One region of the Glutamicibacter sp. MCAF14 genome, then DNA from elsewhere that is predicted to be linked to it. Evidence: riboswitches for the same ligand, from Rfam matches in the RefSeq annotation. Region 1 holds a riboswitch; the other holds the start of a gene.

What was found. A riboswitch is a leader RNA that binds a small molecule or an ion and turns the genes downstream of it on or off. The one in region 1 is predicted to bind glycine.
Region 2: another riboswitch for glycine. It lies ahead of cycA (D-serine/D-alanine/glycine transporter); the one in region 1 lies ahead of gcvP (aminomethyl-transferring glycine dehydrogenase).

The regions. Positions count from the first base shown of each region.
Region 1 is NZ_JBFREO010000008.1:2,898-7,319, reverse strand. It holds gene AB4Y71_RS15225 (APC family permease) at 1-54, opposite strand, end outside; gene AB4Y71_RS15220 (serine hydrolase domain-containing protein) at 328-1,470, shown strand; gene AB4Y71_RS15215 (SGNH/GDSL hydrolase family protein) at 1,526-2,314, shown strand; glycine riboswitch at 2,417-2,514, shown strand; gene gcvP (aminomethyl-transferring glycine dehydrogenase) at 2,679-4,422, shown strand, end outside.
Region 2 is NZ_JBFREO010000001.1:467,577-471,998, reverse strand. It holds gene AB4Y71_RS02215 (heavy metal translocating P-type ATPase) at 1-1,766, shown strand, start outside; glycine riboswitch at 1,993-2,091, shown strand; gene cycA (D-serine/D-alanine/glycine transporter) at 2,417-3,919, shown strand; gene AB4Y71_RS02205 (4a-hydroxytetrahydrobiopterin dehydratase) at 4,089-4,409, shown strand.

The sequences.
Region 1 (4,422 bases):
GTGGAGTTCTGTTTCTTTGCCGTCGGTTACGGCCGTTTCACTGTTCACAGTCATGCGATCGAGATCATCTCCTTCAATTTTGTAGGCAAACATTACAACTTTAGGGTCAGCGATTGAACTGGGCAAACCAGGCTCCGGGCTGGCTCACAGAGGCGTGGGATGAGCGGTCACCTGCCGTCGATGAGTGGGGGAAAAGCGCTGATTGTGTGAGCTGACGTACCTGTGCGCTTAGTATCGAATCAGCGTGTAGAACCCTGAGCGAATACGATCAAAGCGACTAGGGTTAGTTGAAGAGAGACAAGCACTTTAAGGATTTTGATGCAATCGGTGATCACTGAAGATTTCGCGCCCCTGGCACAGGCCCTGGAAGCACGAGCCGCTGAAGAAGAGAATTATTCGGCGCAGCTGGCCATTTACCACCGCGGTGAACTGGTGCTCAGCCACAGCGTAGGCGAGCACCTGGCCGGGGATGCGCTGACCTGCGTCTTCTCCTGCACCAAGGGATTGAGCGCGCTCGTCGTGGCGCTGCTGGTGCAAGACGGCCTGATCGACCCGAAGGCCTCGATGGCCACCTACTGGCCGGAATTCGCCGCCAACGGCAAGGGCCAGCTCACTGTCGGTGAAGTGCTCAGCCACCAGGCCGGAGTCTTGGGCGTGCCCGGGGGAGTGCCAAGCAAGATCCTGCTGAACTCCGCCGAATACGCCAAGGTCCTGGCTTCCATGCCAAGCATCTGGCCCTTGGGCCAGAACATCGTGGGCTATCACGCCATCACCATGGGCGTGCTCATGGAAGAACTGGTGCGACGGGTCACCGGCAAGGAACTGAAGGAAGTCTTCGAAGAGCGCATTCGCAAGCCGCTGGGTGCCGACGCCTATATCGGCCAGGACCCAGCGCTGGAACCGCGCTACCGCGACGTGCTGCCGGCAGCGGAAGAACGCTCGGAATTCTTCGACCCGTTCTCCCCGGCTGGCCTCGCAGTGAACTCGGCTTCCGGCTTCGCACTGGAATCCGGTCCGGTCTACAACTGGCACGAACTGGCCAACTCTCCGCAGGTGCGCCAGGTGGGACCGGCATCCATGGGTGCGGTAGCCAATGCCCAGTCGCTGGCCGCCATCTACGCGGCCTCCTTCGGGGCAGTACCTCAGCTGGGCGTGAGCAAGGGATTGCTCTCCGAGGACACCTGGTCCCAGGTTTCCACCGAATTGGTCTACGGGCATGACCGGACCAGCGGCCTGCTGCAGGCCTTCGCGCTGGGGTTCATGAAGGCCACCGCCCGGAACAACTACGGATCGATCTTCGCCTACGGCCATGATGGTGCGAACTCCTCGCTGGCCTTTGCCGACCCGGCCTACCAGCTGGGATTCGGCTACATCCCATCGCGCAATGAAGGCCTGAAGGAAACTTCCACGGGAGTGAAGCTCAGCCAGCTGGCCCGCCAGCTGATCATGCAGAAGAACATGAAGGCCTAGGCTGCAGGCAGCAACGCGTAGCCCGGATACCGAGTAGAAACCAAGCAGGAGTGAAGTGAAGAAGTTTGTGGCACTAGGTGACTCGTTCACCGAGGGCGTTGGCGACGTTGATTCAACCCGACCTAATCAGATGCGCGGCTGGGCAGACCGGGTCGCCGAGGTGCTCTGCGCCGAAGGGGATTGGGAATATGCCAACCTGGCGGTGCGCGGCAAGAAAATTGGCCAGGTGATCAACCAGCAGCTGGACCAGGCGCTGGCACTGTCCCCGGATCTGGTCACCATTTACGCCGGAGGCAATGACATCCTGCGCCCCAAGGCAGACCTGGATGCGCTGATGCGCGGCTATGAAGGCATGGTGCGCCGATTTGCCGAAGCAGGGAGCAAGATCGTGCTGTTCACCGGTTTCGACACCGTGGAATCGCCATTGTTCTCCAAGACCCGTCCGCGCACTGCCATCTACAACGAGAAGGTCCGTGAAATCGCGGATCAGCACGGGGCGGTCATCGCTGACTACTGGCGTTGGCGCGAGTTCTCGGATATCCGCTACTGGGCGGTTGACCGGCTGCACATGAACGAGCTGGGCCATGCGCTGATGGCCGCCAAGGTTCTCGAGGTCCTCGGCACCCAGGGCATTACCGATGAAAACTGGTCTTCGAAGATCCAGCAGCCTTCCTTGCCGGACTTTGCGGTGAACTCCCGTGGCGAGAAGCTGAAGCAGGAATTGGGCTGGGCCAAAGAACATTTAGCTCCGTGGGTTAAACGCCGTTTAACCGGTACGTCTTCGGGTGATTCCTTGTCAGCGAAATATCCTGATTACATCCGATTAACCGTCGACGCAAACTAAATACATTTATGACTTTTCCTGGCGCTGCTCCTGTTTGACCTTCGGAGCGGGGCAGGTAACATGGTTGTGTCCTGCAGGTCTCCGACCCGCAGCACACGCCACAGACGGATGGCGGGAGAGTCCCGTTCACACCATGGACGGGCGCCGTAGGAGCAATTCCTCCCCAGGAAACTCTCAGGCACCCGTACCGCCATCACGAGGCAACTCTGGAAAGAAACCGGCCCGTTCCGGTTCACCGAAGGTGCAAGTGTCCGGCTTAGTTTGCTGGATGCGTAAAACTCTCAGGTTATGCAACAGGGATGGGGAGGTAAAAAGACCTTCCTTTGGCATGCGCCAAGACAGATCCCATGGAGATACCAGCACCATGACCATCACGCAGACTTCGGCACCTTCGAATACTGAATTTGTTGCCCGCCACATCGGCCCGCGTCCATCGGACGTAACCACCATGCTTCAGACTCTGGGCTATGACAGCCTCGAAGCGCTGATCGATACTGCCGTTCCGGCTGACATCCGCCAGGAATCCGCACTGGATATCCCCAATGCCCTGACTGAAACCGAAGCACTGGCCCACCTGCGTGCGCTTGCCTCGAAGAACGTCATAAAGACCCAGATGATCGGTCAGGGCTTCTACGACACCATCACCCCAGCGGTTATCCGTCGCAACATCGTGGAAAACCCAGCCTGGTACACCGCATACACCCCGTACCAGCCAGAAATCTCCCAGGGCCGCCTTGAAGCCCTGCTGAACTTCCAGACCATGGTCATGGACCTGACCGGCTTGCCAATCGCCAACGCCTCGCTGCTGGATGAATCCTCCGCCGCAGCCGAAGCCGTGCTGATGATGCGACGCGCCAACAAGAAGAAGTCCAAGGGCAAGACCGTCTTGGACTCCAACATCTTCCCGCAGACCCTGAAGGTCGTGCAGGGCCGTGCCGACGCACTGGGCTTCGAAGTTGAAATCGCCGACCTCTCCGCAGGCCTGCCAGAAGGCGACATCTCCGGTGTCGTGCTGCAGCAGCCAGGCAACAACGGCTCGATCGCCGACCACGCTGCGATCATCGCAGCGGCCAAGGAATCCGGCGCCATGGTCACCGTCATCGCCGACCTGTTGGCTCTGACCATGATCACCCCTCCGGGTGAGCAGGGTGCAGATATCGCCGTGGGCAACACCCAGCGCTTCGGCGTGCCGCTGTTCTTCGGCGGTCCGCACGCAGCCTACATGGCAGTAGCTGATGGCCTGACCCGCTCCATGCCAGGACGCCTGGTGGGCGTTTCGGTGGACGATGCCGGAGTCCCTGCCTACCGCCTGGCACTGCAGACCCGCGAACAGCACATCCGCCGCGAAAAGGCGACCTCCAACATCTGCACCGCACAGGCCCTGCTAGCCATTTGCGCATCGATGTACGCGGTCTACCACGGCCCAGCCGGCCTGAAGCAGATCGCAACCCGCGCCCATAACCACGCTCGCGTGATCGCCAGCTCGCTGGTAGCCGCCGGCTTCACCCTGGCTTCGGATTCCTTCTTCGACACCGTTGTGGTGAACGTGGAGAACGCCGACGCCATTGTCGCCAAGGCCATCGAGTCGGGCATCAACCTGCGCAAGGTCAACGACACCCAGGTGGGCATCTCCACCGATGAGGCCACCACCAGCGCCATCGTCAAGTCCCTGCTTGAGGTCTTCGGCGCGCAGCTCTCGGCTCCTGAAGGATTCGAGATCCCCGCCGGCCAGGTCCGCACCAGCGACTACATGACCCACCCGATCTTCAACACCATTTCCTCGGAAACCCAGATGATGCGCTACCTGCGCCGCCTCTCGGACCGCGACCTGGCGTTGGACCGCACCATGATCCCACTGGGCTCGTGCACCATGAAGCTGAACTCGGCTGCCGAGATGGAATCCATCACCTGGCCTGAATTCGCTTCGATCCACCCTTACGCACCTGCAGCGCAGACCGAGGGCTGGCGCGAGCTGATCACCGACCTGGAAGGCCGCCTGACCGCCATCACCGGCTACGCCGGCGTTTCGATTCAGCCAAACGCGGGCTCGCAGGGCGAGTACGCAGGCCTGCTGGCCATCTCGGATTACCACCGTTCGCGCGGCGAAG
Region 2 (4,422 bases), on a different contig from region 1:
GGCACTTCGCCTCCACCATGGACACCTTGGTGTCCTTGGGCGTGCTCGCCGCCTACCTCTTCTCGGCCATTCAGCTGATCCTGGATCCGCAGATGACCGCGCACACCGGCATGTCGATGTCCGAACACGCACTGTACTTCGAAACCGCCGGCGTCGTGGCTACCTTGCTGCTGCTGGGCCGCTTCCTGGAGCACCGGGCGAAGTCTTCGGCATCCGATGCCCTGAAATCATTGCTGAGCTTGGGTGCCAAGGACGCGGTCGTGCTGCGCGACGGCAAGGAAGCGAGGATTCCGGCCGAGCAGGTCCAGGTGGGAGATCACTTCGTGGTGCGCCCGGGTGAGAAGATCGCCACCGACGGCGTGGTCGTTGACGGCGCCAGCGCCGTGGACACCTCGCTGCTGACCGGCGAATCAGTTCCACAAAAGGTAGGTGCCGGCGACGAGGTCACCGGCGCAACGCTGAACACCTCCGGACGCCTGGTCATCGAAGCCACCCGCATTGGCTCCGACACCACTTTGGCGCAGATGGGCAAGTTGGTCTCCGAAGCCCAATCGGGCAAGGCTCCTATCGCCCGGCTGGCCGACAGGATCTCCGCAGTCTTCGTGCCCATCGTCTTGGCCATTGCCGTTCTCACCTTCGCCATCTGGTTCTTCACCAGTGGCGATACCTATCAGGCATTCACCGCCGCGGTGGCAGTTCTAGTCATCGCCTGCCCTTGCGCCCTTGGCCTGGCAACCCCGATCGGCTTGCTGGTGGGCACTGGACGCGGCGCGCAGCTTGGCATCTTAATCCGTGGCCCCCAGGTCCTGGAAGATACCCGCAAGCTGGACACCATCGTGCTTGATAAGACTGGAACCGTTACCACCGGCGTCATGACCCACCTGGGCACCGAAGCCATCGATGGCATCAGCCCCGATGAAGCCCTGATGCTGGCCGGCGCTGTGGAGCACCACTCCGAGCATCCGATTGCCCAGGCCATCGCCAAGGCGGCAGCCGAATTGGGCCCGTTGCCACAGGCCAGCGGCTTCGACTCGGATCCGGGCGGCGGCGTGCTCGGCATGGTCAACGGCCATCACGTAGTCGTAGGCCGGCACAGCTGGCTGGAACTGCAGGGCACCGTTCTGGACGCCACTGCGATGGCCATGCTCGAAGAAGCCGAACAGTCCGGCGCTACCGCCATCCTGGTCTCGGTAGACCACCAGTTCCAGGCCGTGATTTCGGTAGCAGATAAGATCAAGGACACCTCGGCCAAGGCGATTGGCGAACTTCAGGACCGCGGCCTGCGCGTAGTGCTGCTGACCGGCGATAACAAGTCGGTGGCAACCAAGGTCGCCGCACAGGTAGGCATCAAGGCGGAGGATGTCTTTGCCGGGGTCTTCCCAGCAGACAAGGCCAAGGCGATCACCGCCCTGCAAGAGCAAGGCAAGGTCGTGGCCATGGTAGGTGATGGCGTGAATGACGCGCCGGCGCTGGCCCAGGCCGATCTAGGCATCGCCATGGGTTCTGGCACCGATGTGGCCATCGAGGCAGCTGACATCACCTTGATGGGCAACGACTTGCATCAGGTCACCCAGGCCATCGATTTGTCCGCCAAGACCCTGTCCACCATCAAGATGAACCTGTTCTGGGCTTTCGCCTACAACACCGCAGGCATCCCGATTGCGGCCTTGGGGCTGCTCAATCCGATGATCGCCGGAGCCGCGATGGCAGCCAGCTCGGTGCTGGTGGTCCTCAACTCCCTGCGTCTGCGCAGTTTCGGAAAATAAGACCCGGCAAAGGGCAAGCGGGGCATCGGTTGATCCGATGCCCCGCTTGCTGCCGTTCACAGCACTTCATGCCCAAACGTTACGAAACATCAAAAGCCTTATTTCCCCTAACGAATCCCCAGCTTCGCATGCCCTCGCGGAAAATTTGCGTCCAAAATGTGAAATGCGATTTGCGCCACATATTAAATTCTGGGCATACTGTGATCGCAATCACCACTTATGCCGCTGACGCGTGGCGGGAGAATTCCGTCCTAGCCAAGGGCGGGTGCCGTAGGAGCAATTTCCTCCCCAGGAAACTCTCAGGCCCCCGCACCGCCACGAACAAGGCAAATCTGGAAAGCAGTGCGGAAGCATCCGCACTCACCGAAGGAGCAAAGCTTCACCCAGTATTCGGGCCGAAGTGAAAACTCTCAGGTAGTAATACAGATTGGGGAGGGACCACGAACAGTGCCGCATCAAGCGCACCAGATTCGAGGTACTCCCCGTGGCATCCGCGACTGCTGCTCCGAGCGCAGCAATTCGTGCCTGCCTAGCTGGAATGCCGCGAATCGGATGTGTCAACCGAAGCGAGTATCTGCGCTCCAAGCCAACCAGCCTTGGAGGCAGGACACCTTCGGGGCGTCACGCCACACTTCTGGAAGGCAACCAGCATGAGTACCACAAGTTCCGATCCCACTCTCGAGCGCGGACTCTCCAATCGTCATATCCAGCTGATCGCCATTGGCGGCGCTATCGGCACCGGCCTGTTCATGGGCTCGGGAAAGACCATCGCGGTCGCCGGCCCATCGGTCATCTTCGTTTACATGATCATCGGCTTCATGCTCTTCTTCGTCATGCGCGCCATGGGCGAGCTGCTGCTGAGCAACCTCAAATACAAGACTTTCGCCGACTTCGCCGGCGATCTGCTCGGCCCATGGGCCGCGTTCTTCACCGGCTGGACTTACTGGTTCTGCTGGGTTGTCACCGGCATCGCCGACGTGGTGGCCATCGCCCACTACGTCGCCTTCTGGTGGGGCGACCTGCCGTTGTGGATTCCGGCTCTAGCCTGCATCGCATTGCTGCTGGTGCTGAATCTGGCTACCGTGAAGGCCTTCGGCGAAACCGAATTCTGGTTCGCCCTGATCAAGATCGTAGCCATCGGCGCACTGATCGTGGTCGGCCTGGTCATGGTCATCACCGGCTTCGAGCACGACTCGGCCACTGCTTCCTTCTCCAACCTGTGGACCGAAGGCGGCATGTTCCCAACCGGCTTCATGGGCTTCGTAGCCGGCTTCCAGATTGCAGTGTTCGCCTTCGTCGGCATTGAGCTGGTGGGCACCACCGCAGCAGAGACCAAGGACCCTGAGAAGACGCTGCCCAAGGCGATCAACTCGATCCCTGTGCGCATCCTGTTCTTCTACGTCGGTGCCTTGATCATCTTGATGACCGTGGAACCATGGAACCTGTTCTCCGCCGAGCAGTCCCCATTCGTGGGCATGTTCGCCCTGGCCGGCTTGGCCGGCGCCGCAGGCATCATCAACTTCGTGGTGCTCACGTCCGCGACCTCCAGTGCCAACTCGGGCATCTACTCGACCTCCCGCATGCTGCGCGGCCTGTCCATGGAAGGCGATGCGCCCAAGGGCTTCTCGCAGCTTTCGAGCCGCAAGGTCCCGAAGAACGCGCTGCTCTTCTCCTGCATGTTCCTGCTCGCCGGCGTCGCGCTGCTCTACAGCGGCGATTCGGTCATGGGAGCCTTCACGCTGGTGACCACCGTTTCGGCATTGTGCTTCATGTTCGTCTGGACCATCATCCTGCTCAGCTACCTGGTCTTCCGCGCCCGCCGCCCGCATCTGCACGATGCATCGAAGTTCAAGATGCCCGGCGGACGCGTCATGCCTTACGTAGTATTGGGCTTCTTCGTCTTCATCCTCTGGGCGCTGACCACCCAGGCCGATACCTTCACCGCGTTGATCATCACCCCGGCATGGTTCCTGATCCTGGCTGCCGGCTACCTGTACGTCCGCCGCAACCCGCAGCACCAGGCGCTGCGTGACGCGCATGTGGCCAAGGTAGCGCACGAACGCTACGAGGCAGCCGCCTACCGTGATGCGAAATCCTTCGCCAAGCGCGAGGACGAATCCTCCGTGAAGGTCACCGAGGACATCAAGCAGTAGCTGACGCAGGCACCTGTTCCAACCAGATTGGCCGCGGCATCGATTGATGCCGGGGCCAATCTGCATAGACGCTGGGATTGCTACCGCACAGGCTCAGCGCGATGCGATCATGTCCGCAGGCATCAACCACTTGCATGAATCCATCTGCTGCAGCTTGGAGGACAGACTGATGACACCAACCGGTGGGATATCGAGCTTCGAACTGGCTCAAAAGCTTCTTTCGCTGCCCGATTGGACGCTCGATGGGCGCGGGCTGCGGGCCGCTTACCGTTTCGATTCAGCCAGCACTGCCTTGCAGTTCATTGTCCAGGTCGGACTGCGCTGCGAGCAGGACAACTGGCATCCGCATCTGGATTGGCGGGTCAACACCGTGGCGCTGCGCTTGGCGCTGCACCAGTGCGAGCAGCCAGGGGCGCAGGATCTGAAACTAGCACGCCACATCTCCATCGAGGCTTCCAAGCTTGAAGCGCAGGTCACCACCGGACGCTGAAGCCATCCGTGCT